5 linked regions of the Methanobrevibacter smithii ATCC 35061 genome follow. The protein of the gene in region 1 binds, or shares a complex with, the protein of each later gene. Links are inferred from orthologs where the notes say so. Each region holds a gene or a part of one and is shown in the gene's direction. Other genes may lie near its edges.

Region 1 (5,856 bases):
TGTTGTTGGGTGTGTAGAAGAAATTGTAGCTGAAAATGATAAGGCATATATTATTGGAACATTCACGGCAATGCCTGAAGCTAGAAAAGTACTTATGAAACTTAAAGGGGAAAAAGCATGAGTTTTGAATTGAACATTGTTGATATGTATTCCGATATTTTAAATATCTATGGGGACATTGGTAATTTAAAATGCATTAAAAAAAGATGTGAATGGAGAGGAATCAAGGTTAATCAAAAAAGTTACTCTCTAAATCATGATATGGATTTTGATTATGAGGATATTGACTTAATTTTAATTGGAGGAGGTTCTGACAGAACTCAAAGTATTGTTTCCAATGACCTTTTAAAACAAAGAAATGACCTGGAAAATTATGTGGAAAATGACGGAGTCATATTAACTGTCTGTGGCAGCTATCAGATGTTTGGGCATGAATATTATGATGTTAATGGGGATAATGTCTCTTGTCTTGAAATATTTGATATTAAAACGGTAAGTCAGGAAAATAGGTTAATCGGCAATATTTTAATAGAAAATAATTTAGGTTTGGCCCCAAAAGAAGTTGTGGGATTTGAAAATCATGGTGGAAGGACATTTCATAATTATAAAACCTTAGGTAATGTTATAGCAGGGCATGGCAATAATGATGAAGACGGTGAGGAAGGAATGATTTATAAAAACTTTATTGGAACATATTTGCACGGTCCTTTTCTACCAAAAAACCCTCACATTGCGGACTATTTAATATTGAATGCTATGAAGAATAAGTATAATGTAGATTCAATTGAAGAGTTAGATGATGAAATTGAATTTAAAGCACATGATGTTATGGTTAACAGATTGAAATAATCTGTTTAATCCTCTTTTTTAGAATTGCTGTGGTTTTTTAAATACTGACCTAATGTTTTATAAGTAATAAAGATAAAAATATAATTATCTAATTAATAATTAATAAATTCTTATTAGAGGATTATATATGTTCAAAGCGGAATTAAGTGATTCTAGTATATTAAAAACCAGTTTTGATGCTATTTCATCTATTGTTGATGAAGTACAAATCCAAACTGATAGTGAAGGTATGAGGTTAGATGCCTTAGACCGTAGTCATATAACATTCGTACATTTAGAATTAAAAGCAAGTTTATTTGATGAGTATGTTTGTGATGTTCCTGAAAAGATTAATATCGATACTGGGGAATTCATGAGTGTTCTTAAACGTGCAAAATCTCAAGATAGAGTTATCATGTCTTTAGATGAAGGTAATTTCATAATTACTTTTGAAGGGGATGCTACAAGAACTTTCAAAATAAGATTGATTGATATTGAATATGATAATCCTACTCCTCCAGAACTTGAACATCCTGCATCTTTCAAAGTTCACTTTGGAATTTTAAAGGATGCAATTAACGATATTGATATTTTCTCAGATAAAATAGCTCTTCAAGTTGATGAAGATTACTTTAGAGCATCTGCTGATGGTGAATTTGGTGATGCAAGTGTCAAATACCTTCATGGTGAAAATATCAACACTCAGGAAAAATCTTTATTCTCACTGGACAAAATTAGGGAAATGCTTAAAGCAGACAAATTCTCTGAAGAAGCTGAAATCGGTTTAGGTACTGACATGCCATTAAAATTAACTCTCAATATGGTTACTGGTGATGGTAAACTTAGTTTCTTACTTGCTCCAAGATTAGAATCAGATGAATAATTATTTCATCTATAAACTTTTTTTTATTTTTATATTAAACTCCTCAGAGATGGTATTAAGTGGATCAATTCTTTCAACAATTACGTAAAATTCAAAAAAAAGAGCGTAGTAACGGTACATTGGCCCGTGTAGAAGACTCTTTTTATAAGGATATTCATAAATATTTGGATGAGTTAAGAACCCATATAGGCAATGATCCATTTGCTGCAGAACAGTATCTGCTAAAAGATACTCAAAGAATAGCTACTGAAATTTGTGAAAGACGTGAACACAAAATTACTGATGCAGCGGTTGTTAATATTCACAGGTCTTACCATTTATTTGCAGGCAAACCGCAATTTGATTTAATTGACACAACACCTCTTAATTTAACTCCCGAGGAAGAAAAATTTTACTTTTCTTTAATTGATACTTTAACAAATCATAGAAAAAGCATTTCACTTGAAAAACTATCTTCTGAAGAAGATATTCCAAATGAAACCAAAGCTCCTATTAAAGAAACTCCTAAACCTCAAAGCACTACTTTAGATAATGGAGTTGAAAGTTCTCAGGATGATGCGGTTTTAAATAGAATCGATGAAATTTCCAAAGCGAAAGTAATTACTGATGAAAAGGCAGAGCCGATTGAAAAACAAATTCAAAAGTCAAATATTAAACCTGCTAAAGTTGAAGATGATATATCTGAGTTAGCAAGAGATAATGATGAATTTGTTGACTTGGAATCTATAAAAATAGCTAAAGATTCAGAACTAGTTACAATGCTTGTATTTGATGATGTTGATTCTATTGTTGGAGTTGATGAAAGAGTTTATGGTCCCTTCAGACCACAAGATCTGGTAGTTTTACCTAAAATCAATGCTAAAATTTTTGTTAAAAATCATAAAGCCCGTTTTGTTAAAATCTAAACCTTTAAATATTGTAAAGAATATAAATACAAACCGTATCTATTTGTGATAATAAGAAATTATATTTTTTATATAATTTGGATTTCTGCTTTGTGTAAACGGAGTATGTTACAATAAAGTTTTAATCCTCTAGATCTTTGATATTTTTCAGACTGGATAAAATTCTCATATAGATTTATAATAATTTAATTAATCGGACACTTTTTAGTGTAAAATTTAATGGTGGAAATATGAAAATACCAAAAGAAAAAAGAACTTACTGTCCACATTGTAAAAAACACACAATGCATGAAGTACATACTGCGAAAAAAAGAAAAGCTAGTGAGTTAAAATGGGGACAAAGACAATTCAGACGTGTAACTGCTGGATATAGAGGTTACCCAAGGCCTTTACCTGCCGGAAACAAACCAGTTAAAAAATTAGATTTAAGACTTAAATGTAAAGAATGTGGAAAATCTCAAATTAAAAAATCATTCAGAACTGGTAAAGCAGAATTTGTAGCTAAATAAGGTGGTTAACATGGTTAGTAAAGGTAGAGGAAACTTTTTAAAAGTAAAATGTTTAGATTGTGACAATGAACAAATCATCTTTGATCGTGCTGCATCAGATGTAAAATGTATCATTTGTGGTAAAACACTTGTCAAATCTCGTGGTGCTAAAGCTAAAATTATGGCACATATTGATAAAGTTTTAAACTAGATTCAATCGAAATTTTTTAATCTAGCTTATTATTTTTTCTATTTTTTTTTAAATTTTTATTTTATTTTTGGTGATTATATGGTAAGGAAAAATCAAGAATGGCCTGACGAAGGAGAACTTATTATTGGTACTGTTTATAAAGTTCTTAACTATGGGGCTTTCGCAAAATTAGAAGAATACCATGGTAAAGAAGCTTTTATTCACATTTCTGAGGTATCTTCTGGTTGGGTAAAAAATATCAGAGACCATGTAAGAGAAAATCAAAAAATAGTTTGCCGTGTTCTTAGAGTAAATCCTAAAAAAGGACATGTAGATGCTTCTTTAAAAAGAATTAGGGAAGATCAAAGAACTAAAAAAATCCAGCATTGGAAAATTGAACAAAAAGCTGAAAAATTCCTGGAATTATCTGCTAAATCATTAGGCAAATCTTTAAATGATGCTTACGATGAAGTAGGTTATGAGCTAATGGATATTTTCGGTGATGTTTACGGTGCTTTTGAAACAGCAGCTGATGATGGTGCAAAATCTCTTACTGATGAAGGTATATCTCAAGAGTGGGCTGATGCTATAACTGAAATAGCTAATAAAAATATTACTCCTCCTGAAGTTCATATCAGCGGGTATGTTGATATTGAAACTTTCGTCCCGGATGGTGTTGATGTCATTATTGAAGCTCTTAAAGCAGCTGAAGATAATGGTGACGAAGAGGAAGAAATCAAGGTTCAATGTGTTGGTGCACCAAGATATAGGATAACTGTAAAATCCACTGATTACATTTTGGCTGAAAAAGCTCTTAAAGCAGCAGCTGACAGATGTATTGAAATAGTTGAAGCTTCTGAAGGAAATGGTTCTTTCTTAAGAGAGTTGGATAGCTAGATTTTTATGAATATGAAAATGAACAAATGTCCTGATTGTAAAATTTATACAATGGAGGATGCTTGCCCTCAATGTGGCGGTGAGCTTAAAGTTATTTATCCTCCCAAATTTTCTATTGAGGATAAATACGGAAAATATCGCCGAATATTAAAAAAAGAAGCTATGAATAAAAAGGATGATTAGATGGAAATCACACAAATTACTGTTTTAGAGGATGTTGAATTAAACAATCCTGTTTTTATAGAAGCATTGCCAGGTATTGGTCATGTAGGTAAATTAGCTGCAGATCACATGATTGATGAATTTAATGCTACTAAATTTGCAGAAATTTATTCTCCAAGTTTTCCTCCTCAAGTTTTTGTTGGGGAAGAAGGATTAATTGAAAACATGATTAATGAATTATATTATGTTAAAAATGTTGGAGAAGACAATTTGGATATCATTATTCTTGTTGGAAACACTCAAGCTTTATCTCCTGAAGGTCAATATGGTGTATGTCAGGATATATTAAACTTTGTTAAGGGTAAAGGAGCTAGTAAAATATTTACATTAGGTGGAATGGCTACTGGTCAACCTGTTGAAGAATCTAAGATTTTTGGAGCAGCTACTGATGAAGAAAACATAGAACTTTTAAAAGAAGCGGAAGTTGAAATAAGATCTAATGACGGTGGAATTGTTGGAGCTTCCGGTTTGTTTTTAGGTTTAGGTCTTCGTCAGGAAATGAATGGTATCTGCTTAATGGGTCAGACTCCAGGATATTTCATTGATGCGCAGTCAGCTGAAGCTATTTTAAATAAATTGGCTGTTTTACTTAATTTTGAAATTGATACTGATAAATTGGAAGAAAGAGCTGAAGAAACTAAAGAAATGTTGGCTAAAGCTCAACAAATGGAACAAGACATCATTAACAAAGCTAATGCTAGCAGTAGTGATGATTTAAGATATATTGGATAAATATATCATTTTTTTTACTTTTTTTTAAGATTTGGCTGTTTTAATAAAATGAGGGGGTATTAATCATGAAAGTAGCTGTTATTCCAGATGCTGCTATGATTGTAGTTCCATTAATTGAAAAGAACGGTCATGAATATATATCACCAACAAATTTCTCAAAGTATAATAATATGGATGTTTCCGGTGGAAAATGTGATGATACTCAGGCTCCATATACTTTAAATAGGGATAATATTTTACTGGGCAGTTCTTATTTTTCAAATGAATTGCCTTCAGGAATCAAAGGTCGTTTAACATTATTTTCCAGGGTTTTGGAATTGGCAGATGCGTTTATTGTCATTGGAAAAAGACCTGATCATTATAAAAAAATGTATGATGTATTAAATGAATTGATTTTATTTGGAGGTTCTGGATGTTCTAATGAACGTAAATTGGTAATGGCTTTGATTAAAGATAAAAAAGTACCTATTTTGGAATTGGCTTATCCAACAACCAGAAATGATTTGATTAATGTAATTGATAGAGCTAATGATTTTTTAAAAAATTTAACTTCAATTAATGGAATAGTTAATGAAGATAATCTGGATGCTGATTTAAAAAAACATGAAGGAAGTCTGGATTACAAAGAGTTTAAGAAAATATTAGATGATTTAATATATTATTAATAGCTAATTATTATCCATGTTAGTTAATGCTGATTTTCATGTTCAC
Region 2 (6,062 bases), 340 kb from region 1 along the record:
ATACGATTTTTTAATTATTTTTTTCACGATTATTAAATTATTTGTTAAACTGATATTTTGCACTCTTAGTTGTAAATACTAAGTTTTAAATTGTTGAAAGAACTGTGTTTTGAAATCAAAACATTTGAATCTATTACTTTTGCGTCTCGTAGATTCGCTCTATAAATGGAGGTTATTTAATGGAAGACGACTTTAAGCACTTGGTGCGTATTTCTAGAAAGGATGTAGATGGTAATAAAACCATTGAACAAGCTTTAACCGAAATCAAAGGTGTTGGAATATCTTTATCCACAACTATGTGCCGTACTTTAGATTTAGATTCTGAAGCTCAAATCGGTTATATCGCTGATGAAGATGTTTTAAAAATTGAAGAAATTTTAGAAAACCCACAGAAATTTAATATTCCTAATTGGATGTTAAACCGTAGGGAAGACTATGAAACTGGTGAAAATATTCATTTAATTGAATCAGATCTTGACATGACTTTAAGAGATGATTTAAACAGAATGAAGAAAACCAGAAGTTACAAAGGTAGAAGACACGAAGCAGGTTTACCTGTTAGAGGTCAAAGAACTAAATCTACTTTCAGGAACAGTTCTTCAGTTGGTGTAAAACGTTCATAAGCATGAGAACTTTTTTTATAATTAATATTACTCAATAATTTTTTTACAATGATAGTATTAATTTAATTATTTTTATAAAGGAGATGTTTTAATGGGACAACCTAGAAAATCAAGGAAAAAGTATAATACACCGCCACATCCTTGGAATGCAGAAAGAATCAAAAATGAAAATAAATTGATGACTAAATACGGCTTAAAAAACAAAAAAGAAATTTGGAAAGCTGATACTTTAGTTAGAAGATACAGTAGGGAAGCAAGATACCTACTCGGGTTCGATATGGACCAAATGCAAGATGAAAAATTAGAATTATTAGGACACTTAGCTAGAACCGGTGTTTTGCCTGAAGGTGCAGCACTTGAAGAAGTCTTAAACTTAACTGTTGAAGATATCTTAAGAAGAAGATTACAAACTATTGTTTACAAAAAAGGTTTAGCTCGTACTCCTAAAGAAGCTAGAATGTTTGTTGTACATGGTCACATAACTTTAAACGGTAAAAAAATCAATTCACCAAGTTATGTTGTATTAAAAGGCCAAGAAGATGAAATTGGATTTTATCCATCATCACCTGTAGCTAAACAGATTGAAGAGTACAATAAAAACAAAAATGAAAAAGCTACTGAGGAATAAAGGGTGTAATTATGGCAAAAGATGAAAAATGGGGTATAGCTAATATTTACTCATCATACAATAACACTATTATTACTGTAACAGATATTACTGGTGCTGAAACCATTTCCCAATGGTCAGGTGGTAAAGTTGTTCGTGCAGATAGACAACAAGCTTCACCTTTCGCAGCTATGGCTGCAGCAACTAGAATAGCTGATGATGCTAAAGAAAAAGGATTTGTTGGCTTACATATTAGAGTAAGAGCTCCTGGTGGAAACGGACACAGAAGTCCAGGACCTGGTGCACAAGCTACTATTCGTGCTTTAGCAAGAGCTGGAATTAAAATTGGTAAAATAGAAGATATCACTCCTATTCCTCACGACGGTACTGGAAGACCTGGTGGTAAAAGAGGAAGAAGAGTCTAAGAAGGGTTTAATATGGAGATAGAAGTTAAAAGTCAAACAGATGATGAAATTGTTTTCATTGTCCGTGATGCAGAAGTACCTTTTATTAATGCTATTAGAAGGTGTGCAATGGTAAATGTACCTAAAATAGCTATTGAAGATGTAAATATCATGAGAAATGATTCAGCTATGTTTAATGAGGTACTTGCTCATAGGCTTGGTTTAACTCCTTTAGTTTCTAACATGGATGCAATTGAAGGTTTACCTTTACCTGGTGATGATGATTACGAGGAAAACAATAGTGTCATGTTTTCTTTAAAAGAAGAAGGACCTAAAGTTGTTTATTCTAAGGATTTAATATCTTCAGACTCAAAAATTAAACCAGTATATGATACCATTCCTTTAGTAAAACTTAAAGAAGGCGAAAAACTCAATATTGAAGCAGTTGCAAAAGTTGGATATGGAAAAGAACATGCTAAATGGATGCCAACTACTGTATGTGTTTATAAACAATATCCTGAAATCACTTTTAATGAGGATGTGGGAATTGATTATGAATGTGCTGATGCATGCCCAAGAGGTGTTTTAAAATCTGATAAAAGATCCAAAGAGATTAAGATTTTAGACATTGAAGACTGTGCTATGTGTAAAAGCTGTGTAAGAGCTTCAATTAGAAATGCACAATCTGAAGGAAAAGATGAAAGCTACATCAATGTAGGATATCATGAAAATGATTTTATATTTAGAATAGAAACTGATGGATCAATGCCTCCTAAAGAAGTTTTATTGCAAGCTTGCGATGAATTAGGTGAAAAAGCAGATAAGTTTATCAGATTTAGTGAAGGAGGAAGTAAATAATGGTTAAGAAAATTATCAAAACAAATCCTAACCTTATTGAACTTATTAATAAACTTAATAAAAAATCAAAAACAGAAAATGCAGCTATTTGGAAAGATGTTGCTAATAGACTTGGAAGGTCTAACAGAAGAACTGCAGAAGTTAATTTATCAGATATTGCAAGGTATGCAAATGCTGATGAAACTGTTTTAGTACCTGGAAAAGTATTATCTAACGGTGATTTAACAGAAAAAGTAAATGTTGCAGCATTTAAATTCTCACAAAAAGCACAAGAAAAAATTGAAAGTGCTGGTGGAGAATGTGTCTCAATTGATGATATAATGGAATCTAATCCAAAAGGAAGCAACATTAGAATCATGGAATAAGATGGATGTGTTGTTATTATGATTATTGACGGAGAAGGATGCGTTTTAGGAAGATTAGCTAGTGTAACTAGTAAAAATCTCTTAGAAGGCGAAGAAGTAGTAATTCTTAATGCTGAAAAGATTATGATTACTGGTAATAAGGATTGGGCTTATGCAAAATACAAACAAAGAGTAGACAGAGCAAGTATCTCTAACCCTCGTGATTTAGGTCCTAAATATCCTAGAAGACCAGACGATATATTCAGAAGAACTGTAAGAGGAATGTTACCTTATAAAAAATCTAAAGGTAGAGTTGCTTTCAAAGGTTTAAAAGCATATGTTGGTGTACCTGAAGAATATGCTGATGCTGATCTTGTTGCAGTTCCTGAAGCAGAGTACAACAACCTTAAAAAAGGTATTGAATTAGGTGAAGTTTCTAAACTTTTAGGAGCTACCTTTTAGATAAGTGGGTGTGTGATTATGGTTAAAGTTATTCATACAAGTGGAAAACGTAAAACAGCTATCGCAAGAGGTACTGTTCAAGAAGGTACTGGTAAAGTAAGAATAAACAGAGTTCCTTTAGAACTTTACTCCCCAGAACTCGCTAACTTAAAATTACAAGAACCATTAACCTTAGCTGGAGATTTAGCTAATGAAGTGGATATTAACATCCATGTTGTTGGTGGAGGAGTAATGGGTCAAGCTGAAGCTGCACGTATGGTAATTGCTAAAGGACTTGTACAATGGTCTCAAGATATGAATTTAAAAGATAAATTCATACACTACGACAGAACTATGTTAGTAGGTGACCCAAGACGTTCAGAACCTAAAAAATATGGTGGTCCTGGAGCAAGAGCACGTAAACAAAAAAGTTACAGATAATTTTTCTGTAATTTTATAATTTTTATTTAAAAAATTAAAAAGATGATATAAATGATTCCTATAAGATGCTTAAGTTGTGGAAAACCAGTATCAGCTTACTTTGATGAATATAATAAAAGATTAGCTGCCGGTGAAAAATCAAAAGATATCTTAGATGACTTAGGCTTAAACAGATATTGTTGTAGAAGAATGTTAATTTCTCATGTTGAAACATGGGAATAGGTTTTTACAAGTTGTAGGGATATATTTTTACTTATAAAATTAATCTTGGTAAACGGTAATACCTAAAAAATGGAAGTAATATTCATGACTACAGAAAATTTAACAAGGTTTGAAAGAGCTAGACTTCTTGGAGCTAGAGCAATTCAGATTTCAATGGGTGCTAAACCATTAGTGGAGATTGGTGACTCATTGGATCCTATTGATATAGCTTATGAAGAACTCAAAGCTGGAGTTTTACCATTAGATGTAATAAGATATGATGAATAAATAGTTTATTCTATTTATTTCATTATTAAATTATTTAAAAAAAATAAAAAATACCAACATAACTCTATAAAGAAATTTACTAATTTTTTATGAGTATAGGTTATATGGTAATAAATTAATTGACACTGAGGTGTTTTTTTTGGATAGTATAATAGAAGATGTCCAGGTTCGTAAGATTTTGGACAGCAGAGGAAACCCAACTGTTGAAGTAGATGTAATTACTTGGAACGGGTTTGGTAGAGCTGCTGCACCAAGTGGGGCAAGTACTGGTTCAAGAGAAGTAGTATCATTCCCTGAAGGTGGAGTGGACGTAATTGTAAGTGAAATTGAAGACATTATCGCTTCTGAACTTATTGGAATGGATGCTGAAGATATAGCTACTATTGATGAAGTTTTAAGAGAAGTCGATGGAACTGACAATCTTTCAGCTATTGGTGGTAACACTACTGTAGCTGTTTCCATGGCTGTAGCTAAAGCAGCTGCTGCATCATATAACATGCCGTTATACAAATTTTTAGGAGGAAACTTAGTAAATGAATTACCTTTCCCTCTCGGAAATATGATGAATGGTGGAGCACATGCAGGAGTTAATGCACCAGATATTCAGGAATTTTTAGTAGTTCCTGTCGGTGCAAAAAATATGGTTGAAGCAGTATTTGCAAATTCAAGTGTTCACAAAAGATTAAAAGAATTAATCCAAACCAAAGACTCCAATTTCACTGGTGGAAAAGGAGACGAAGGTGGATGGGTACCTAACATTACTAATGATGCTGCTTTGGAAATTCAAGCTCAGGCATGTGAAGAAGTTGGTGATGAACTTGGTATTGAAATCAGACCTTCCTTAGATATGGCTGCTTCTGAATTATGGAATGCAGATGAACAGAAATATATTTATGCTCAAGATGGTATCAAAAGAGATACTGGAGATCAAATTGACTTTGTAAAAGACATTATTGAAACTTACAACATGTTTTATGTAGAAGACCCATTTGACGAGTCTGATTTTGACGGATTTGCTCAATTAACTTCTAAAGTTGGAGACAAATGTCTTATTTGTGGTGACGATTTATTCGTAACTAACAAAGAAATTTTAGCTAAAGGTATTGAAATGAATGCGGCTAATGCAATCATTATTAAACCAAATCAAATAGGTTCTTTATCTGAAACTTATGCTACTGTAAAATTAGCTAAAGAAAATGATATTGTACCTGTTGTTTCCCACAGGTCTGGTGAAACTACTGATGCAACTATTGCTCATTTGGCTGTTGGTTTCGGTTCTCCTATGATTAAAACCGGAGCTATCGGTGGAGAAAGAATAGCTAAATTAAACGAGCTCATCCGTATTGAAGAAGAACTTCCTAATCCAAAAATGGGTGAATTTTAGACAAGCTTATTGGAGATTTGGATATGCCTATTGTAACTATTAATTATGATAAGTGTAAAGGTATTGATTGTGCAGAATGTGTTGACGTTTGCCCAATGGAAGTTTTAGTTCTTGAAGGGGACAAAGTTGAAATTGTAGATCCTGAAGACTGCAGTTTCTGTGAAGTTTGTATGGATGTCTGTCCTGAAGAATGTGTCAATGTTGAAGATGATGATTAAATTTATTTAAAAAAAATTATTAAAATATATTATTAAATTAAGGTGATTAATTATGTCCGAACTTTTAATTGAATTAGATAACTACTTAGCAGCAGGTTTACATATCGGAACCCAACAAAAAACCAGCGATATGGAAAAATACATATTCAGAGTAAGATCTGATGGTTTATATGTATTAGATATTCAAAAAACTGATGAAAGAATTAGACAAATTGCTAAACTCTTAGCAAGATACGACCCAGAAGATATTTTA
Region 3 (6,022 bases), 340 kb from region 1 along the record:
CAAAAAAGTCAGCTTCTTTAAAATTAAACATTCCTGCAATAATATTGCTTGGGAATTGTTCGCATTTATTATTGTACATTAAAACAGCATCATTATAGAATTGTCTTGAGTAAGAAATTTTATCTTCGGTTTCTGTTAATTCGGATTGTAATTCTTTGAAATTTTGGTCTGCTTTCAGTTCAGGGTAATTTTCAGCAATAGCAAACAGTGATGTTAATGCACCAGTTAAAGCATTGTTGGCTTCACTAACTTCTTTAACGCTGCCTGCATTCATCAAACCGCTTCTTGCTTTGGTTACATTTTCAAATACATCTTTTTCATGACCTGCATAACCTTTAACAGTTTCAACAAGATTTGGTATTAAGTCATTTCTCCTTTTGAGCTGAACATCAATTTGAGAATAACTGTTTTTAACTCTGTTTCTTGCATTAACAAGGCCATTATATCCGCTAATGAGATATAATACAATAGCAAGTATGATTATTATAATTACTGCTAAAATAATCATGGTTGTATCCATATTTTTTACTCCTTTTTATTATTAATTTATATATTGATTGAAGTTTTATTAATATGTTGTTAATGGATTGTATTATTTTTTAAAAAATATTTGGAGTGGTTGGGAGATATTTAAAAATTGATAATTTTGAGTATTTATAGTAGTTTTTATATAAATATTAAGTAATAGATAGTGAAACTAAAATTGTGAGAAGGTATTAGTTTCAAATAAATAAATTAGAATGATAAAAATGTTATATGGAATTGTAGATATTGGTTCAAATACCATCAGATTAAAAATATATGAATATAAAAATAATAAAATCAAATCTGTTTTTTCTAAAAAGAAAACAGCAGGGCTTATTGCTTATCGTGATGACGGTAAATTAAACGATGAAGGAATAAATATTTTATCATCAATATTAAATAAATTTAATAAAATTATGAATTTATTGAATGTTGCCAGAAGATATTTCTTTGCAACAGCCAGTTTGAGAAATATTTCAAATACTTATGAGATAATTGCTTTTATAAAAGAAAAGATTGGTGTGGATATTCATATTCTTGATGATGAAACCGAAGCACAGCTAAGTTTCAATTCAGTTAAAAGCACAGGACTGAGCAGTGACGAGGGGATTCTTATTGATGTTGGTGGAGGCAGCTCTGAAATAATTGTTTTTGAAAATAAAACTCCTGTTGATAAAGGAAGTTTGCCTGTGGGATCTCTATCATGCTATGAAGATTATGTTGGAATCATGTTTCCAAATAAAAAGGAATCCGAAAATATTGAAAAAAGAGTAATTAAAGAAATTGAAGATTTGGGTTTGGTTAAAACTCATAAAAAATATTTGTTTGGTGTAGGTGGAACTGTAAGAAATCTTAAAAAATTATTGGTTCATCTCAATTTCATTAATGAAAAAAAAGATGCATTTCCAGTTTATTTGTTGGATGAAGTGTTGGATGAACTCAAATATAACAATAAAGAAGACTTTAATAAAATATTGAAAGTTAAGGCTGAAAGAATTCATACACTTGTGCCAGGAATTATAATTATTAAAACAATTGCAAAGTATTTTCATGTGGAGAAAATATGTGTTTGTAAAAATTCCATAAGGGAAGGAGTTTTATATTCACTTTTGGATGCTGAGGGATTATAATGAAAAAAAGGGATTATTCATACACTCAAAACAGGGAGCTGTCCTGGCTTAAATTTGATGACAGGGTTTTAAAAGAGGCAAAAGACAATACTGTTCCGCTGCTGGAAAGACTAAATTTCATATCTATTTTCACAAGCAATTTAGATGAGTTTTATATGGTCAGATGTGGAAGTCTTTTTGATTTAACTCTTATTGATGAAGATGACTGGGATAATAAGACTGGCTGGAGCCCTCAGGAGCAATTAGATGCCATATTTAAAGCTACTAAACCGTTATATGAAGAAAGAGATTTGATTTTTGATGAAATAGCTAAAGATTTAAGAAAATATGGTATTGTTAAACATAATTTCAATGAGTTAAATAGTAAGTTCAGACAGTATGCAACCCAGTATTTCTATGAAAATGTAGCTCCATTATTATCTCCTCAAATAATTGATTCTTATCATCCTTTCCCTCATATGGCAAATAAAAAGTTATATATTTATTGCATTTTGGAAAGGGGGGCCAGCAAGAAAAAAAATTCAAAAGAATACATTGGATTAATTCCAATTCCATATTCTCTGCCTGATTATGTTAAATTTCCGGATACAAATGAATTTATTTTAATGGAAGATTTGATTTATGCATTTGCTGAAGGTATTTTTACAAATTATAGGGTTAAATACCGGACTGTAGCTGCAGTAACAAGAAATGCAGATATAAACCTTCAAGATACTCCTATTGATGAGGATGAGGATTACAGACATTTCATGAAAAACATTCTTAAAAAAAGAAAAAGGTTGTCACCGATAAGATTGGAGTTTTACAAAAGCAATGATTCCACATACACCAAATATCTTAGAAAAGAATTGGGATTACATAAAAACCAGGTTTTCCTTACACAATCTCCAATAAATCTTGATTTTATTCATGATTTTATAAAAGAACTTCCTGGTGATGTAACTGATGATTTAACTTTTTTAGAGTTTACTCCTCAAAGGACAAGTCAAATTGACCCAAACAAATCATTGTTTAAGCAATTGGACAAGAAAGATATTTTGTTATTTTATCCATATCAAACAATGGACCATTTCCTTGATTTTTTAAAGGAGGCAGCGAATGATCCTGAAGTTTTATCAATTAAAATAACTTTATATCGTGTTGCAAGAACATCACGAGTTATTAAATATTTGATTGAAGCTTTAGATAATGATAAAGAAGTAACAGTTTTAATTGAGCTTCGTGCAAGATTTGATGAGAAAAACAATATTCATTATGCAGAATTGCTTGAAGAGGCAGGATGTCAAATATTGTATGGTTTTGTAGATTATAAAGTGCACTCTAAAATATGTACTGTAACTAAAAAACATAATGGAACTATAAAGCAGTACACACAAATTGGTACTGGTAATTATAATGAAAAAACAGCAAGGTTATATGTTGATTATTGTTATTTAACATCCAATCAGGAAATTGGAGATGATGCTACTGAATTCTTTAAAAATTTAGCATTGGCTAATTTACAGGGTCATTATAATAAGTTTCTTGTAGCTCCTACTTCTTTAAGGTCAGGAATCATGAATTTGATTGATAAGGAAATAGCTAAAGCTAAAAATAATCAGCCTGCTGAAATTTTGATGAAAATGAATTCATTTACAGACAGGAGAATCATTGATAAAATAGCTAAAGCTTCAAAAGCAGGTGTTACAGTAAAAATGATTATTCGTGGAATTTGCTGTATTATTCCGGGGCTTAAAGATAAAACAGACAATATTGAAATTCGTGGAATCGTTGGCAGGTATTTGGAACACTCCAGAGTCTATGCTTTTGGTGTTGGTGAAGACAGGATTTTATATATTTCAAGTGCAGATATGATGACAAGAAACACTGCAAAAAGAGTTGAAATTGCATGTCCTATTGAAGACAAAGCTATAAAAGCAAGAATTCTTGAAGATTTGGATATTATGTTAAAAGATGACATCAAAGGCCGTAGAATAAATTCCGACGGGGATTATGAATGCATACAGCAGGCACGTCATATCAATTCACAGGAATTTTTCCAGCAAAGAGCTATTGATGAAATGAAGGATGTTAAAGTTAAAAAAGATAATCCTAATTTTTTAAATTCTATTGTTGATAAAATTAAAAGTATTTTTAATTAAATAGTTTATAATGAAATTTTTATAAAAATTTCATTTTGATTCCATTTTCTAACAACTTTTAAATTTTAGAAGTTAGATATGCTATTATTAATCTTATTTTAACTTAAAAAAATCAATACCTTTATATAGGTAGAAAATTAAATATATTGTTATCATGTTAATTAGTGTTTAACATGATAGGCTAAGTATTTTTTATTATACTTGGAGCTATTTTAAGCAATAATGCCGAGATAGTCTAGCCTGGTAAGGCGCGAGACTGGAAATCTCGTGGGAGCTTTTCCCTCCTGGGTTCAAATCCCAGTCTCGGCGTTTATTAGTTTTTAACATACGATTTTTTAATTATTTTTTTCACGATTATTAAATTATTTGTTAAACTGATATTTTGCACTCTTAGTTGTAAATACTAAGTTTTAAATTGTTGAAAGAACTGTGTTTTGAAATCAAAACATTTGAATCTATTACTTTTGCGTCTCGTAGATTCGCTCTATAAATGGAGGTTATTTAATGGAAGACGACTTTAAGCACTTGGTGCGTATTTCTAGAAAGGATGTAGATGGTAATAAAACCATTGAACAAGCTTTAACCGAAATCAAAGGTGTTGGAATATCTTTATCCACAACTATGTGCCGTACTTTAGATTTAGATTCTGAAGCTCAAATCGGTTATATCGCTGATGAAGATGTTTTAAAAATTGAAGAAATTTTAGAAAACCCACAGAAATTTAATATTCCTAATTGGATGTTAAACCGTAGGGAAGACTATGAAACTGGTGAAAATATTCATTTAATTGAATCAGATCTTGACATGACTTTAAGAGATGATTTAAACAGAATGAAGAAAACCAGAAGTTACAAAGGTAGAAGACACGAAGCAGGTTTACCTGTTAGAGGTCAAAGAACTAAATCTACTTTCAGGAACAGTTCTTCAGTTGGTGTAAAACGTTCATAAGCATGAGAACTTTTTTTATAATTAATATTACTCAATAATTTTTTTACAATGATAGTATTAATTTAATTATTTTTATAAAGGAGATGTTTTAATGGGACAACCTAGAAAATCAAGGAAAAAGTATAATACACCGCCACATCCTTGGAATGCAGAAAGAATCAAAAATGAAAATAAATTGATGACTAAATACGGCTTAAAAAACAAAAAAGAAATTTGGAAAGCTGATACTTTAGTTAGAAGATACAGTAGGGAAGCAAGATACCTACTCGGGTTCGATATGGACCAAATGCAAGATGAAAAATTAGAATTATTAGGACACTTAGCTAGAACCGGTGTTTTGCCTGAAGGTGCAGCACTTGAAGAAGTCTTAAACTTAACTGTTGAAGATATCTTAAGAAGAAGATTACAAACTATTGTTTACAAAAAAGGTTTAGCTCGTACTCCTAAAGAAGCTAGAATGTTTGTTGTACATGGTCACATAACTTTAAACGGTAAAAAAATCAATTCACCAAGTTATGTTGTATTAAAAGGCCAAGAAGATGAAATTGGATTTTATCCATCATCACCTGTAGCTAAACAGATTGAAGAGTACAATAAAAACAAAAATGAAAAAGCTACTGAGGAATAAAGGGTGTAATTATGGCAAAAGATGAAAAATGGGGTATAGCTAATATTTACTCATCATACAATAACACTATTATTACTGTAACAGATATTACTGGTGCTGAAACCATTTCCCAATGGTCAGGTGGTAAAGTTGTTCGTGCAGATAGACAACAAGCTTCACCTTTCGCAGCTATGGCTGCAGCAACTAGAATAGCTGATGATGCTAAAGAAAAAGGATTTGTTGGCTTACATATTAGAGTAAGAGCTCCTGGTGGAAACGGACACAGAAGTCCAGGACCTGGTGCACAAGCTACTATTCGTGCTTTAGCAAGAGCTGGAATTAAAATTGGTAAAATAGAAGATATCACTCCTATTCCTCACGACGGTACTGGAAGACCTGGTGGTAAAAGAGGAAGAAGAGTCTAAGAAGGGTTTAATATGGAGATAGAAGTTAAAAGTCAAACAGATGATGAAATTGTTTTCATTGTCCGTGATGCAGAAGTACCTTTTATTAATGCTATTAGAAGGTGTGCAATGGTAAATGTACCTAAAATAGCTATTGAAGATGTAAATATCATGAGAAATGATTCAGCTATGTTTAATGAGGTACTTGCTCATAGGCTTGGTTTAACTCCTTTAGTTTCTAACATGGATGCAATTGAAGGTTTACCT
Region 4 (6,074 bases), 920 kb from region 1 along the record:
TGTTCCATCTCATTTATTAAAAGAAATTGAACACTTTTTCTCAGTTTATAAAAATCTTGAAGGAAAAGTTGTTGAAACTAAAGGCTGGGAAGGTAAAGAGTCAGCTAAAAAAGAACTTTTAAGATCTTTAGAAATGTATAAAGAAAAATACGAATAGAGGGATTGTTTTGTATTACATGACTAAAATTGAGGATACTGTAAGAATACCACCTTATAGATTTGATGATCCTCTTGAAGAGGTAGCTATTCAAACTTTAAATGATACATATAACGGCCGTTTAGATAAAAAATTAGGTTTACTTATTTGTGTTAATGAAATTGAAGAAATTGGTGAAGGTAGACTCATCATGGGAGATGGAGCTTCTTACCATAATGTTGTGTTTAATGCAATATTCTTCAAACCTGAACAGCAAGAAGTTATTGATGGTGAAGTAATAGAAATAGCTGAATTTGGTGCTTTTGTCAGAATTGGACCTATGGACGGTTTGGTTCATGTTTCCCAAGTCACTGATGATTATATTAATTACGATTCTAAAAGAGGAGCACTCCTTGCAAAAGAATCTAATAAAACTTTAGATGAAGGAGATTTAGTTAGAACAAGAATTGTAGCTATCAGTCTTAAAGATAACTCTACCAAAAATACTAAAATAGGTCTTACCATGAGACAAAATAATTTAGGTAGATTTGAATGGATTGAAGAAGCTAAAAATAAAAATAAGAAGGCTAAATCATGAATGCATGTACAGTTTGTAAATATATTACTAATAAAGAACGTTGTCCAGTCTGCGGTAACCCAACTTCAGATAACTGGAGCGGTCTTTTAATAATTACAAAACCTGAAGAATCTGAGTTAGCTAATGAATTAAATATAGATTTAGCTGGCGAATATTGTTTAAGAGTAAGGTAGAAGGTTTTATTGTGTTACGTTTAGATGCAGAATTAAATAAGGATACTATTTCAAAGCTTAAAAAACCGTTAGGTAAATTATATCCTCACTTTGAAGATGCTATTGAAGAAATTAAATCTTCTGAGTTTTTAATTTCTGTTGGTGATGCAACTTTTAATAATCTTACCAAATATGAATTATATCCTGACATTGGTATAATTGATAATTTAATTCAAAGAAAAAATCATAATCATGAAGTTATCAAGGCAGAAAATATTTTAAAAGCTAAAAACCCTGCAGGGACCATTACAGATGATCTATGGGAAACCATAGGCCAAGCTATGAAGTTATCTGGTGATGGAAATTGTCATGTAATTGAAGTAGACGGGGAAGAAGATCTTGCAGTTCTTCCTTGCATCTTAATGGCTAGTGATGAGACTACTATCTTGTACGGTCAACCAAATGAAGGTTTGGTACTTTTAAAAGTTTGTGATGCTAAAGATTATGCTCAAAATCTTATTGATACCTTTATTAAAGAATAAAAGAGGGTTAATTATGGAAATTGATATTTTTGAAGATAAGGAAAATAAAGTTTTTAACAGAAGAGAAATAAAATTCTATGTTGAATATGAAGGAGAAGCTACTCCAAAAATTACCGATATCAAAAGTAAATTAGTAGCTTTATTAAATTCTAAAAAAGAATCTACTGTTGTAGATAATGTACAACCTCACTACGGTGAACCTAAAGCATTAGGTTATGCTAAAGTTTACGAAACTGTAGAAGATTTAGAATACATTGAAACTAAAAGTGTAATAGCTAAAAATACTGAAGCTTCTGAAGAAGCTGAAGAAGACGAAGAATAAGGTGATTCTAATGGTAAAAAAATCTGATCTTTACAAAGTAGACGGAGATAAAATCGAAAGAAAAAACCCAGTTTGTCCTCGTTGTTCTGACGGTGTATTTATGGCTGATCATGGTAATAGATACGCATGCGGTAAATGTGGATACACTGAAATGAAAAAAGATTAAACAATCTTTTTTTTAACTATTTTTTTTATAAAATTTATTTTTAAGAAGGGAGTCTTGTGAATTTAAGAAGTGGTAGACTTAAAACAGAAATGACTGATGAAGCCGCTGAATATACTTCATCACTTGAATTTGATAAAATTATTTTTGAAGCTGATATTAAAACCAATTTTGCACATACTTTGATGTTAAAAGAAGAAAATATTATTGATGATGAAATAGCAGATAATATTTTAGGTGCTCTTGACCAGTTAAAAGAAGATGGCTATAATGAGCTTGTTTTCGACCCTTCTGTTGAAGATATTCACATGGCTATTGAAAATTATGTTACTGATAAAATAGGTCCAACTGCAGGTTTTATGCATACAGCCAAATCACGTAACGACCAGGTAGCTACTGATGTCAGACTGGTTCTTCGTGATAAAATTACCGAAACCCAAATCGGTATTTTGGAATTTATGGAAGGGCTGGTTGAAAAAGCAGGTGAGCATTTGGAAACTGTTTTTATAGGTTATACTCATCTTCAGCATGCACAGCCAATTACAATAGCTCATCATTTGATGGCTCATGTACAGGCACTTAAAAGAGATTATGAACGTTTGGAAGATACTTATAAACGTGTCAATTTAAATCCTTTAGGTTCAGCAGCTATGACTACAACCAGTTTCCCGATCAACAGACAGTTAACCACTGATTTGCTTGGTTTTGATGCTTATCTTGAAAACTCAATGGATGGTGTTTCTTCAAGGGATTTCATTTCAGAAACAGTTTTTGATTTATCTGCATTATGTACAACATTATCCAAAATCTGTGAAGAACTTATTTTATGGAGTACTTATGAATTCGGTATTATAGAAATGGCTGATGAATATTCATCTACATCATCTATTATGCCTCAAAAGAAAAATCCTGATGTTGCTGAACTTGCAAGAGCAAAATCAACAATTGTCAACGGTGAACTTGTAACTATTTTAACTATTTTAAAAGCAATTCCTTACACCTATAATAGAGACTTGCAGGAAATCACTCCTCACTTATGGAATGCAGTTAAAGTAACTCAAGACACTTTATCAATAGTTACAAAAATGTTGCTTTCTGTTAAATTTAAGGAAGACAGATGTTTGGAGTTAGCCGGAACTAATTTTGCTACAGCTACTGATTTGGCAGATATTATGGTTCGTGAAAAACAGATTCCATTTAGGACAGCTCATAAAATTGTAGGCAGAATAGTCAATGAAGCTACTGCCAGCGGATTAAAAGAAGCAGACATTACATCAGAATATATTGATGATATAGCTTCAGAACTTGGTTTTGAAAAATTAGGTCTTGAAGATGATTTGGTTCAGAAAGCTTTAAATCCTTTAGAAAATGTTAAAATGAGAACTGTTCCGGGTGGTCCTTCTCCTGCTATGGTTGAAATAGCTAGAGACAATATTAAAGAATTTTTAAATGAAGAATTTGAGAAAAAAGGAATTTAATCCTTTTCCAATTCTTCATCTTCATCTGTGTTTTCTTGAGGATGTTTTTGTGATTCAAGATAGGCTTCACGTATTTCCTCAGATAACTCCTCATTACCTTCTATAATCGGACCTGTGTAATCACAGTCATAGCATTCCCAGGTTGACCAGTTTTGAGGAATAATCCATTTTACTTTTTTTGATCCACAACGTGGGCAGATTTTAAATAACATATTCATTAATTTTACCTATGCTCTATTTAATCTTTTGTATTGTAGAAACTCCATATCAAATCAAGAGCTTCCCCTACTTCCAGAGCTGAAGACCTTGTTTCCCGTAATATTCTTTGAATGGAGTATTTTTTTAAATATGGGTATTTTCTATGGACTTCGTATAACAGAGGGCATCCGAATCCGCTAAATGACTGCAAATCAAATTGCTGTGTTAGGGATTTGTTTTCCTGTTTTCCAACAGCTAAACTTGCAGGTAAGTTAAGGCGGTACAGGCCTTTTTCCTGCGGGGTTATGCATTGTGTTCCTGTTGAGAGCATATCTCCAAATATGACTATTGGGATATTATTGTTTATTGCATATTGATTTATTAGTTCTTCAGTATGTTTGGAGCATCTTCCGCAGGGATGGAATCTTCCGTTTAGGGATTCCCTGATTATTTCACTGTAATCTGCTTTTATATATTCATGACCTGCATTCAGCTGGTCAGTTAATTTTTTGATGTTTCTTTTATACTGATTTGGTAAAATAATAGTTCCCGGATCAATTGTAACCGCTGTGGGATTGAATCCCAGGTATTTTGCTAAAATTAATGAAAAACTGCTGTCAACTCCACCGGACAGGGCAACTACTGCTTCTGTTTTTTCAGATTCTTTAAATACATTGCTTTCAAAATAGCTGTTATAGTCAAAGCTGTAGATGTTTTCTAATTTGGAGCTTAGAATTTTTTTCAGGTTCTGGATTCCTGTTAAATCAGAGTTAAATTCATCCAATGTTTTTTTGGAAAGTTTAAGTTTGTATTCCTTGGTCAGGTAATCTCCGTAGCTTTCCACATGGATGCTGTTTATTTTTAATTTTTCTCTTAGCTTTCCAACTACCCATCCGCCTTTTCCGATAATTGCAGATTTGTCAGGTCTGTCCTGGGTTATTATCCATAATTCGTTTTCCTTTTCGTTGTAGTAAATGTCTTCAATATGGATTTCAAGCTCTTCATGACCTATCTGTTTTCTTACCTGATTTATTTCTTCTGTCAGTTTTTCTTTAGTATACAAGTTTTTCACCAAATTTGCAATATTTTTCTTGATTGTCTAGTAAATAATATATACTAAGATATTATTAAATATAGTTTAACAGATATCATATTTTTAAATTAAATGAAGGTGCGATAAAATGGTTAAGTTTTTAGGAGGATTGGGTGATAATCGAGTAAAAAATGTAGAAACACCTACCTTTCTACCTGAGGACAATATAAGATTCGGTGTAGAATATTCTCCGGACTCCAGACCTCCGGTTATTGGAAGAAATCATACAATTCGTTCCAATTCAATTATCTATAATGATGTTGTAATTGGGGATAATTTCAGAACAGGTCATAATGTTGTTATTCGTGAGAATACAAATATTGGGGATGATGTTTTAATCGGAACAAACACTGTAATTGAAGGTGAGGTTATAATCGGAAATGACGTCAGCATTCAGTCTAATGTTTATATTCCTACCAATTCAGTAATTGAAGATAATGTTTTTATCGGACCTTGTGCCTGTTTTACTAATGATAAGTATCCTGTAAGAATTAATTATGAATTGCAGGGGCCTAAAATAAGAAGGGGAGCTTCTATTGGTGGCAACACTACATTTTTATCCAATGTTGAAATCGGTGAGGGATCTATTGTAGCTGCAGGAGCCATTGTTATTCACAGTGTTCCTCCGTTTTATTTGGCTATTGGAACTCCTGCAAGAATCAAGCCTCTTCCTGACCATTTGAAAGTTCCAAACAAATTATAGTTTGCATATTTTCGAACAAATTTCGAAAGGATTATATACTAGTTTTAATAAGATAAATAATTGTTTAAATTAAATAATTTAAATAGGAATAAATTTTAGAAAGGAGATATTATGTCTAAATGGAAATGTAGTGTATGTGGATATATTTACGACAGTGAAAAAGGCATACCAGAAAAAGGCATTGAAGCAGGTACAGAATTTGAAGATTTACCTGATGACTTTAAATGCCCAAGATGTGGTGCCGGCAAAGCTTTGTTTAAACAGTTGTAGGTTTGGACAAAAGAAATTGATTCTAAATTATTTAAGGAGGAGTTATTATGGCTTATGTATGTAAAGTATGTGGATATGTTTACGAAGGCGACGATTTTGAAGACTTACCTGATGACTGGGTATGTCCTCTTTGTGGTGTAGGAAAAGACCAATTTGAAGAACAATAATTATTTATTCTTCATTTTATCTTTTTTAAAACCTGCTTATTTTTAAAATTAACCTTAATCTTATTGTGGAATTTTTCAAATATTTCTTTTATATTCTTATTGTTTTTGGAAACTAAATCATAGCTAATTTTTTCACCAAAATCTTTTTGAATGATTGTTAATTTGCTGTTTCTGATTTCTCTTTCAATATCCTTTAAATCAGAATAATCAAATGTAATATTGTAAACATCATAATATTCAACTTCAATTATT
Region 5 (5,935 bases), 400 kb from region 1 along the record:
GATATTGGTAAAAGGTCTTTACCTATTAGGAAAGGAGACAAAGTTCAAGTTCTCCGTGGAGATTTTAAAGGACATGAAGGTGCAGTTTTAGGTGTGGACTATGGTTCATACAAAATAACTATTGAAGAAGTAACTTTATCAAAACCTGACGGAACTGCAGTTTTCCTTCCAGTAGATCCATCTAACGTAATGATTATTGATGCAGATATGGATGACGATAGAAGAATTAAAAATGTAACAGGAGACAATTAAAATGGCTAAAATGGGATCTAGAAAACATTTAAAAACATACAAAGCACCAAAAACTTGGCCTATTCATCCTAAAGAAGATACCTGGACTGTCAAACCTTCAGCAGGTTCACATTCTATTGAGAATTCTTTATCTTTAACTTTAGTTATTAGAGATATTTTAAAATTAGCTGATAATTCTAGGGAAGCTAAAAGAATCATCAACTCAGGTAATGTTCTTGTAGATGGAAGAGTAATTAAAGATTATAAATTCCCAGTTGGTTTCATGGATATTATTGAAATCCCAAAAACTGGTGAAGTTTATAGAGTGCTTTTAGATAAAAAAGGAAGATTACAATTAAATAAAATTGAAGAAAACGATTCTAAATTATGTAAAATAGTTAATAAATCTACTATTAAAGGTGGAAAAATCCAAGTAAACCTTCATGATGGTAAAAACGTAATTATTGATGAAAATGATTACAATGTAGGAGATGTTATTGACTTAAAAGTACCTGATCACGAAATCAATGAAGTTTTCGAATTAAAAGAAGGTGCTTGTGTACTCATTACTGGTGGTAAACACACTGGTGAATTAGGTACAGTTTCTGAAATTATTGTAAACGAATCTTCTAATCCGAACACTATTATTATTGAAAATAGTGCTAAAGATGAATTTTTAACTTTAAAAGATTATGCATTTGTAGTTGGTGAAGATGCACCAGCAATATCTTTATTGGAGGTTAATAAATGAACCCAATGAACGAAGTACAAATTTCTAAAGCTACTGTCAGCATTGGTGTCGGTGAAGCAGGTGAAAAATTATCCCGTGCTATTACCCTTTTAGAACAAATGTTCGATCAAACTCCAGTTAAAACATTTTCTAAAGTTACCAACCCTGAATTTGGTATTAGAAAACGTCAACCAATCGCATGTAAATTAACTTTACGTGGGGAAAAAGCTGATAAAGCTATTGAAATGGTTTTAGAAGGAATTAATAAAAATATCAAACCTACTCAATTTGATGCTCAAGGAAATCTTTCCTTCGGTATTAAAGAACATATTGATATTCCAGGTATGAAATATAATCCTGATATTGGTATTTTTGGTATGAATGTATCTGTTACTTTTGAAAAACCAGGTTACAGGATTGCTAAAAGAAGAATCCAACAAAAGAAAGTTCCAGCAAAACATAGAATTTCTAAAGAAGAAACTATGAAATACATGGAAGATAATTTTAATGTCAATTACGTGACTGAATAAATGTTAAGGTGATATTTTGCCAAGAAAATATGGAAAAGCTGCAAAAAAATGTACTCGTTGTGGAGACCACTCTGCTATGATTAGCAGGTACGGTCTTAGCTTATGCAGACAATGTTTTAGGGAAATAGCTCCTAAAATAGGTTTTAAAAAATATAATTAGAGGTGTTTTAATATGAGTCTCATGGATCCACTTGCTGATGCTTTAACTAATATTAGAAATAACGAATTACAAGTAAAAGACTCTTGTGTTATTTCACCTGCATCCAAATTAATTGGAGAAGTTTTAAGCACAATGCAAAAAGAAAATTACATTGGTAATTTTGAATATATTGATGATAACAGAGCAGGTCAATTCAAAGTAGAATTAGAAGGTAACATTAACAAGTGTGGTGTTATCAAACCTCGTCACGCTGTTAAAAAAGATGAATTTGAGAAATTTGAAAAAAGATATTTGCCAGCAAAAAACTTTGGTATTTTAATCGTTACAACTCCTGAAGGAATTATGACTCATTATGAGGCAAAAGAAAGAGGAATTGGCGGACGTTTGTTGGCTTACATGTATTAGGTGATAAAATGGTAGTAGCTGCAGCTATAAGGGAAGAAATTGAAATCCCTGAAGGCGTTGAAGTTATAATTAATAATAATGAGGTCACTGTAAAAGGACCTAATGGAGAAGACTCCAGAAAATTTACATATCCTAACGTGGATATTACTGAAGTTGAAAACAATGTTGTTTTAGAAACTTCATTCCCAAGAAAAAAAGATAAAGCAATGATTGGAACCACAAAAGCTCACATTAGTAATATGATTACTGGTGTTACTGACGGTTTTGAATATCATATGAAAATCGTATTTGCTCACTTTCCAATGACTGTGAAAGTAAACAAAGACGTTGTAGTAATTGACAATTTCCTCGGGGAAAGACATCCAAGAACTGCTAAAGTAGTAGGTAGTGCTAAAGTAGTAGTTAAAGGTGATGAGGTAACAATTACTGGTATCAATAAGGAACATGTTGGTCAAACCATGGCTAACTTGGAACAAGCAACTAAAATTAAAGGAAGAGATCCTAGAGTATTCCAAGATGGAATATATTTAATTAGCAAAGAATAGGGAATTGGTGATTAAATGGCTAATAAAAGATTTAAAAGACAAGAATATGCTCGTTATAAAAAACTTGGAATCAAATGGAGACGTCCTAGGGGTAAAACCAGTAAAATGAGAAGATACGAAGCAGGAAAACCTGATATGCCTGCTATCGGTTATAGAACTCCTAGAGCTGTTAGGGACTTACATCCTTCAGGTTATAATGATGTTCTTGTTCATAATATGGCGGAATTAGAAGACTTAAACCCAGCTACTGACGCTGCAAGAATAAGCGCTTCTATCGGTAAAAGGAAAAAAGACTTGATGTTAGAAAAAGCATCAGAATTAGGTATTAAAGTTTTAAATAAATAAATATTATATTCACATTTATTCAAGTTGAATCAATTCCGGGTTTTTTGAATTGATTTTTCTGATTTAAAGGGAATTTAGATTTTTATCTAAATTTATCAGCTATGCTGAAAATGGAGGATTATATATATGAATCTTACAACTCAAAAAAGATTAGCTGCTAGTATACTTAAAGTAGGACTCAATCGTGTATGGATTGATCCTGAAAGAATGGAAGAAGTATCCATGGCAATTACTAGGGAAGGTGTAAAGCAGTTAATAAATAATGGAGCTATTAAAGCTAAACCTCAAAAAGGTATTAGTAGCTACAGGTCTAAAAAATTAGCAGAACAAAAGAAAAAAGGAAAAAGGAAAGGTAGAGGTAGTGTAAAAGGAGCTAAAAAAGCTCGTAATCCTAAAAAACAAGAATGGATGACTACAATTAGAGCTTTAAGAAAAGACCTTAAAGAAATGCGTGATGCAAACGAAATTGATGCTACTACATACCGTAAATTATATAAAATGGCTAAGGGTGGTGCTTTCAGAAGTAAATCTTACATGAAAACATATGCTCGTGACCATGATTTAATTAAATAGGAGGAATAAACGTGGCTCAAGGATCAAATTATAAAGTACCATTTAGAAGGAGAAGAGAAGGAAAAACTGATTACGCAGCTAGGATGAAATTAGTCGATTATGACAAATCTCGTTTAGTTGTAAGACTTTCTAATGCTCATGCAACTGTTCAAGTTATTGATTATGCTCCTGAAGGAGATATTACCTTAGCATCTGCAGTAAGTAAACAATTAGCTAATTACGGTTACTTAGGTGGGGCAAGTAATACTTCTGCAGTATATTTAACTGGTTACCTTTGTGCTAAAAGAGCATTAGCTAAAGGTGTTGACTCTGCAATTTTAGACATTGGTTTAAAATCTGCTATTAAAGGATCTAAAGTATTTGCAGCTCTTAAAGGTGCTGTAGATGCAGGTTTAGATATCCCTTATGGTGAAGCTGTTTTACCAGATGAATCCCGTATTAATGGAGAACATGTAGCAAACTATGCTGAGTCTTTAGATGATGATGAAATTGCAAAATTATTCTCAAAGTATTTAGAAAGAGGTCTTCAACCAGCAGATTTACCTAAAAACTTTGAAGAAACCAAAAAGAATATCGATGAGGCAGAGGAATAACTATGAGTTTTAATATAGATGAATGGGAACCTAAAACTAAAATGGGTAAATTAGTTAAAGAAGGAACCATTACAGATATTGATGAAATCTTTGAAAAAGGTCTTCCTATAATGGAATTAGAAATTGTAGATGCTTTAGTTCCAGATTTAGAAGAAGAAGTAATGGATGTTAACTTAGTTCAAAGAATGCACAAATCTGGTAGGAAAGTTAACTTCAGAGTAATTGTTGCTGTAGGTAACAAAAACGGTTATGTTGGATTAGGTCAAGGAAAAGCTAAAGAGGTAGGTCCAGCTATCAGAAAAGCTGTTGACAATGCTAAATACAACCTTATTAAAGTAAGAAGAGGTTGTGGAGATTGGGGTTGTGTTTGTGGTAAAGAACACACTGTACCTTTCAAAGTACAAGGTAAAGCAAGTAGTGTAAGTGTTTCCCTTATGCCTGCACCTGCTGGAGTAGGTTTAGTAGTTGGAGACGTCGGTAAAACTATCTTAAATCTTGCTGGTATTAAAGATGTATGGTCTCAATCTTTCGGTCAAACCCAAACTACTGTAAACTTTGCTAATGCTATATTCGATGCTTTAAAAACTTTAAGTGCTGTTAAAGCTAGTGAAGCTGACCTTAAGAAAATGGGAGTTAAATATTAGACGGTGATTAAATATGTTTTTAGTTATAAGAGTTAGAGGAACTACTGGTGTTATTAAAAACATCGCTGATACTTTAGACATGTTAAGACTTAACAGAATTAGCCATGCAGTTTTAGTTGAAGATACTCCAAGTTACAACGGTATGCTTCAAAAAGCTAAGGATTACATCACTTGGGGTGAAATTGATGCAGATCTTTTAGCTGAAATTATTGCTAAAAGAGGTAAATTCACTGGTAACAACAAAGTTACTGATGAATATGTAGCTGAAAATTCCGATTACAAAAATATTGATGAATTAGCTAAAGCTGTAATTGCTGGCGAAGTTAAATTAATGGACTTAGATATTAAACCTGTATTCCGTTTACACCCTCCAAGAAAAGGATACGAAGACATCCGTCTTTCTGTTAAAGAAGGAGGATCCTTAGGTTACAGGGGAGAAAATATTAAAGATCTTGCAGAAAGAATGCTTTAGGTGTATAAGATGATTAGATCAAAACGTAAAATTAATAAACTCAGAGGTTCTAGATCCAACGGTGGAGGCTGTACCAAAAAACGTAGAGGTGCAGGTAACAAAGGTGGTAGAGGTAATGCAGGAGCTTCCAAACAACATTGGACTTGGACTGCAAAATTTGACCCAGACCATTATGGTAAACATGGATTCAAAAGACCTCAAAAAATGATTAAAAAAGTAAATCCAGTTAATTTAAGTTACTTGGAAGAACAAGCTGATAATTTAATTGAAAGCGGTAAAGCATCTAAAGATGGAGATTCCATTGTTATTGATGTTACTGAATTAGGTTATGATAAAGTTTTAGCTAAAGGTAAAATAACTAAATCTTTCATTATTTCAGCACCTCAATTTTCTGCTTCAGCTATTGAAAAAATTGAAGAAATGGGAGGAGAAGCTATCGAATTATAGTTTCTTTTTTTCTTTTCTTTTTTATTAGAGGAATAAAATGTCATCATTAAAAGTTTTAGAGCCATTATTTAGGTTTTTACCAGAAGTAAAATCTCCTGTTCATCATGAAGATTTTAATGAAAAACTTAAATGGACTGCTCTTATTTTGGTATTATACTTTATATTAACTGAAATACCATTATATGGTTTGAGTTCTGCAGCAGTGGACCAGTTTGCTCAGTTAAGAGCAGTTATGGCGGGAAGTTTCGGTTCAATTTTAA

What was found.
Region 2: MSM_RS05735 (region 1) and MSM_RS07185 share a complex: the UniProt entries of both Methanocaldococcus jannaschii proteins name them as parts of the 30S ribosomal subunit. The link is inferred for Methanobrevibacter smithii ATCC 35061 from one-to-one orthologs.
Region 3: MSM_RS05735 (region 1) and MSM_RS07175 share a complex: the UniProt entries of both Methanocaldococcus jannaschii proteins name them as parts of the 30S ribosomal subunit. The link is inferred for Methanobrevibacter smithii ATCC 35061 from one-to-one orthologs.
Region 4: MSM_RS05735 (region 1) and MSM_RS00940 share a complex: the UniProt entries of both Methanocaldococcus jannaschii proteins name them as parts of the 30S ribosomal subunit. The link is inferred for Methanobrevibacter smithii ATCC 35061 from one-to-one orthologs.
Region 5: MSM_RS05735 (region 1) and rpsE share a complex: the UniProt entries of both Methanocaldococcus jannaschii proteins name them as parts of the 30S ribosomal subunit. The link is inferred for Methanobrevibacter smithii ATCC 35061 from one-to-one orthologs.

The regions. Positions count from the first base shown.
Region 1 is NC_009515.1:1,110,336-1,116,191, reverse strand. Bases 1,974-4,725 are described here. They hold MSM_RS05735 (30S ribosomal protein S27e), read left to right. Parts: upstream 1,974-3,135; coding sequence 3,136-3,315; downstream 3,316-4,725. Other genes in these bases: MSM_RS05720 (proteasome assembly chaperone family protein), read left to right, coding at 4,375-4,725; MSM_RS05725 (RNA-protein complex protein Nop10), read left to right, coding at 4,198-4,374; MSM_RS05730 (translation initiation factor IF-2 subunit alpha), read left to right, coding at 3,394-4,191; MSM_RS05740 (50S ribosomal protein L44e), read left to right, coding at 2,847-3,125; MSM_RS05745 (DNA replication complex subunit Gins51), read left to right, coding at 1,974-2,616. Also shown: MSM_RS05760 (MurT ligase domain-containing protein), read left to right, coding at 1-121; MSM_RS05755 (type 1 glutamine amidotransferase), read left to right, coding at 118-849; pcn (proliferating cell nuclear antigen (pcna)), read left to right, coding at 977-1,711; more of MSM_RS05745, read left to right, coding at 1,771-1,973; more of MSM_RS05720, read left to right, coding at 4,726-5,145; MSM_RS05715 (DUF2112 family protein), read left to right, coding at 5,211-5,810; MSM_RS05710 (TIGR00375 family protein), read left to right, coding at 5,827-5,856.
Region 2 is NC_009515.1:1,454,757-1,460,818, forward strand. The notes cover bases 1-2,958. They hold MSM_RS07185 (30S ribosomal protein S11), read left to right. Parts: upstream 1-1,262; coding sequence 1,263-1,655; downstream 1,656-2,958. Other genes in these bases: MSM_RS07175 (30S ribosomal protein S13), read left to right, coding at 180-623; MSM_RS07180 (30S ribosomal protein S4), read left to right, coding at 715-1,251; MSM_RS07190 (DNA-directed RNA polymerase subunit D), read left to right, coding at 1,668-2,492; MSM_RS07195 (50S ribosomal protein L18e), read left to right, coding at 2,492-2,857; MSM_RS07200 (50S ribosomal protein L13), read left to right, coding at 2,876-2,958. In the rest of the region: more of MSM_RS07200, read left to right, coding at 2,959-3,298; MSM_RS07205 (30S ribosomal protein S9), read left to right, coding at 3,317-3,718; MSM_RS07210 (DNA-directed RNA polymerase subunit N), read left to right, coding at 3,770-3,940; MSM_RS07215 (DNA-directed RNA polymerase subunit K), read left to right, coding at 4,010-4,207; eno (phosphopyruvate hydratase), read left to right, coding at 4,347-5,591; MSM_RS07225 (4Fe-4S dicluster domain-containing protein), read left to right, coding at 5,615-5,809; rpsB (30S ribosomal protein S2), read left to right, coding at 5,862-6,062. UniProt on the Methanocaldococcus jannaschii protein: Located on the platform of the 30S subunit.
Region 3 is NC_009515.1:1,450,636-1,456,657, forward strand. The notes cover bases 3,105-6,022. They hold MSM_RS07175 (30S ribosomal protein S13), read left to right. Parts: upstream 3,105-4,300; coding sequence 4,301-4,744; downstream 4,745-6,022. Other genes in these bases: MSM_RS07165 (RNA degradosome polyphosphate kinase), read left to right, coding at 3,105-3,796; MSM_RS07180 (30S ribosomal protein S4), read left to right, coding at 4,836-5,372; MSM_RS07185 (30S ribosomal protein S11), read left to right, coding at 5,384-5,776; MSM_RS07190 (DNA-directed RNA polymerase subunit D), read left to right, coding at 5,789-6,022. Also shown: MSM_RS07155 (LemA family protein), read right to left, coding at 1-520; MSM_RS07160 (Ppx/GppA phosphatase family protein), read left to right, coding at 741-1,655; more of MSM_RS07165, read left to right, coding at 1,655-3,104. UniProt on the Methanocaldococcus jannaschii protein: Located at the top of the head of the 30S subunit, it contacts several helices of the 16S rRNA.
Region 4 is NC_009515.1:184,746-190,819, reverse strand. The notes cover bases 369-3,338. They hold MSM_RS00940 (30S ribosomal protein S27ae), read left to right. Parts: upstream 369-1,760; coding sequence 1,761-1,916; downstream 1,917-3,338. Other genes in these bases: argH (argininosuccinate lyase), read left to right, coding at 1,973-3,338; MSM_RS00945 (30S ribosomal protein S24e), read left to right, coding at 1,442-1,750; MSM_RS00950 (GTP-dependent dephospho-CoA kinase family protein), read left to right, coding at 919-1,428; spt4 (transcription elongation factor subunit Spt4), read left to right, coding at 731-907; MSM_RS00960 (DNA-directed RNA polymerase), read left to right, coding at 369-734. Also shown: MSM_RS00965 (inorganic diphosphatase), read left to right, coding at 1-157; more of MSM_RS00960, read left to right, coding at 177-368; more of argH, read left to right, coding at 3,339-3,391; MSM_RS00930 (eL43 family ribosomal protein), read right to left, coding at 3,388-3,609; MSM_RS00925 (ATPase), read right to left, coding at 3,630-4,661; MSM_RS00920 (acyltransferase), read left to right, coding at 4,771-5,385; MSM_RS00915 (rubredoxin), read left to right, coding at 5,497-5,655; MSM_RS00910 (rubredoxin), read left to right, coding at 5,703-5,822; MSM_RS00905 (YigZ family protein), read right to left, coding at 5,834-6,074.
Region 5 is NC_009515.1:710,403-716,337, reverse strand. The notes cover bases 3,105-5,935. They hold rpsE (30S ribosomal protein S5), read left to right. Parts: upstream 3,105-4,114; coding sequence 4,115-4,756; downstream 4,757-5,935. Other genes in these bases: secY (preprotein translocase subunit SecY), read left to right, coding at 5,713-5,935; MSM_RS03690 (uL15m family ribosomal protein), read left to right, coding at 5,238-5,675; MSM_RS03695 (50S ribosomal protein L30), read left to right, coding at 4,770-5,228; MSM_RS03705 (50S ribosomal protein L18), read left to right, coding at 3,531-4,112; MSM_RS03710 (50S ribosomal protein L19e), read left to right, coding at 3,105-3,519. Also shown: rplX (50S ribosomal protein L24), read left to right, coding at 1-252; MSM_RS03740 (30S ribosomal protein S4e), read left to right, coding at 254-982; MSM_RS03735 (50S ribosomal protein L5), read left to right, coding at 979-1,491; MSM_RS03730 (30S ribosomal protein S14), read left to right, coding at 1,508-1,651; MSM_RS03725 (30S ribosomal protein S8), read left to right, coding at 1,664-2,056; MSM_RS03720 (50S ribosomal protein L6), read left to right, coding at 2,065-2,601; MSM_RS03715 (50S ribosomal protein L32e), read left to right, coding at 2,617-2,946; more of MSM_RS03710, read left to right, coding at 3,073-3,104. UniProt on the Methanocaldococcus jannaschii protein: With S4 and S12 plays an important role in translational accuracy.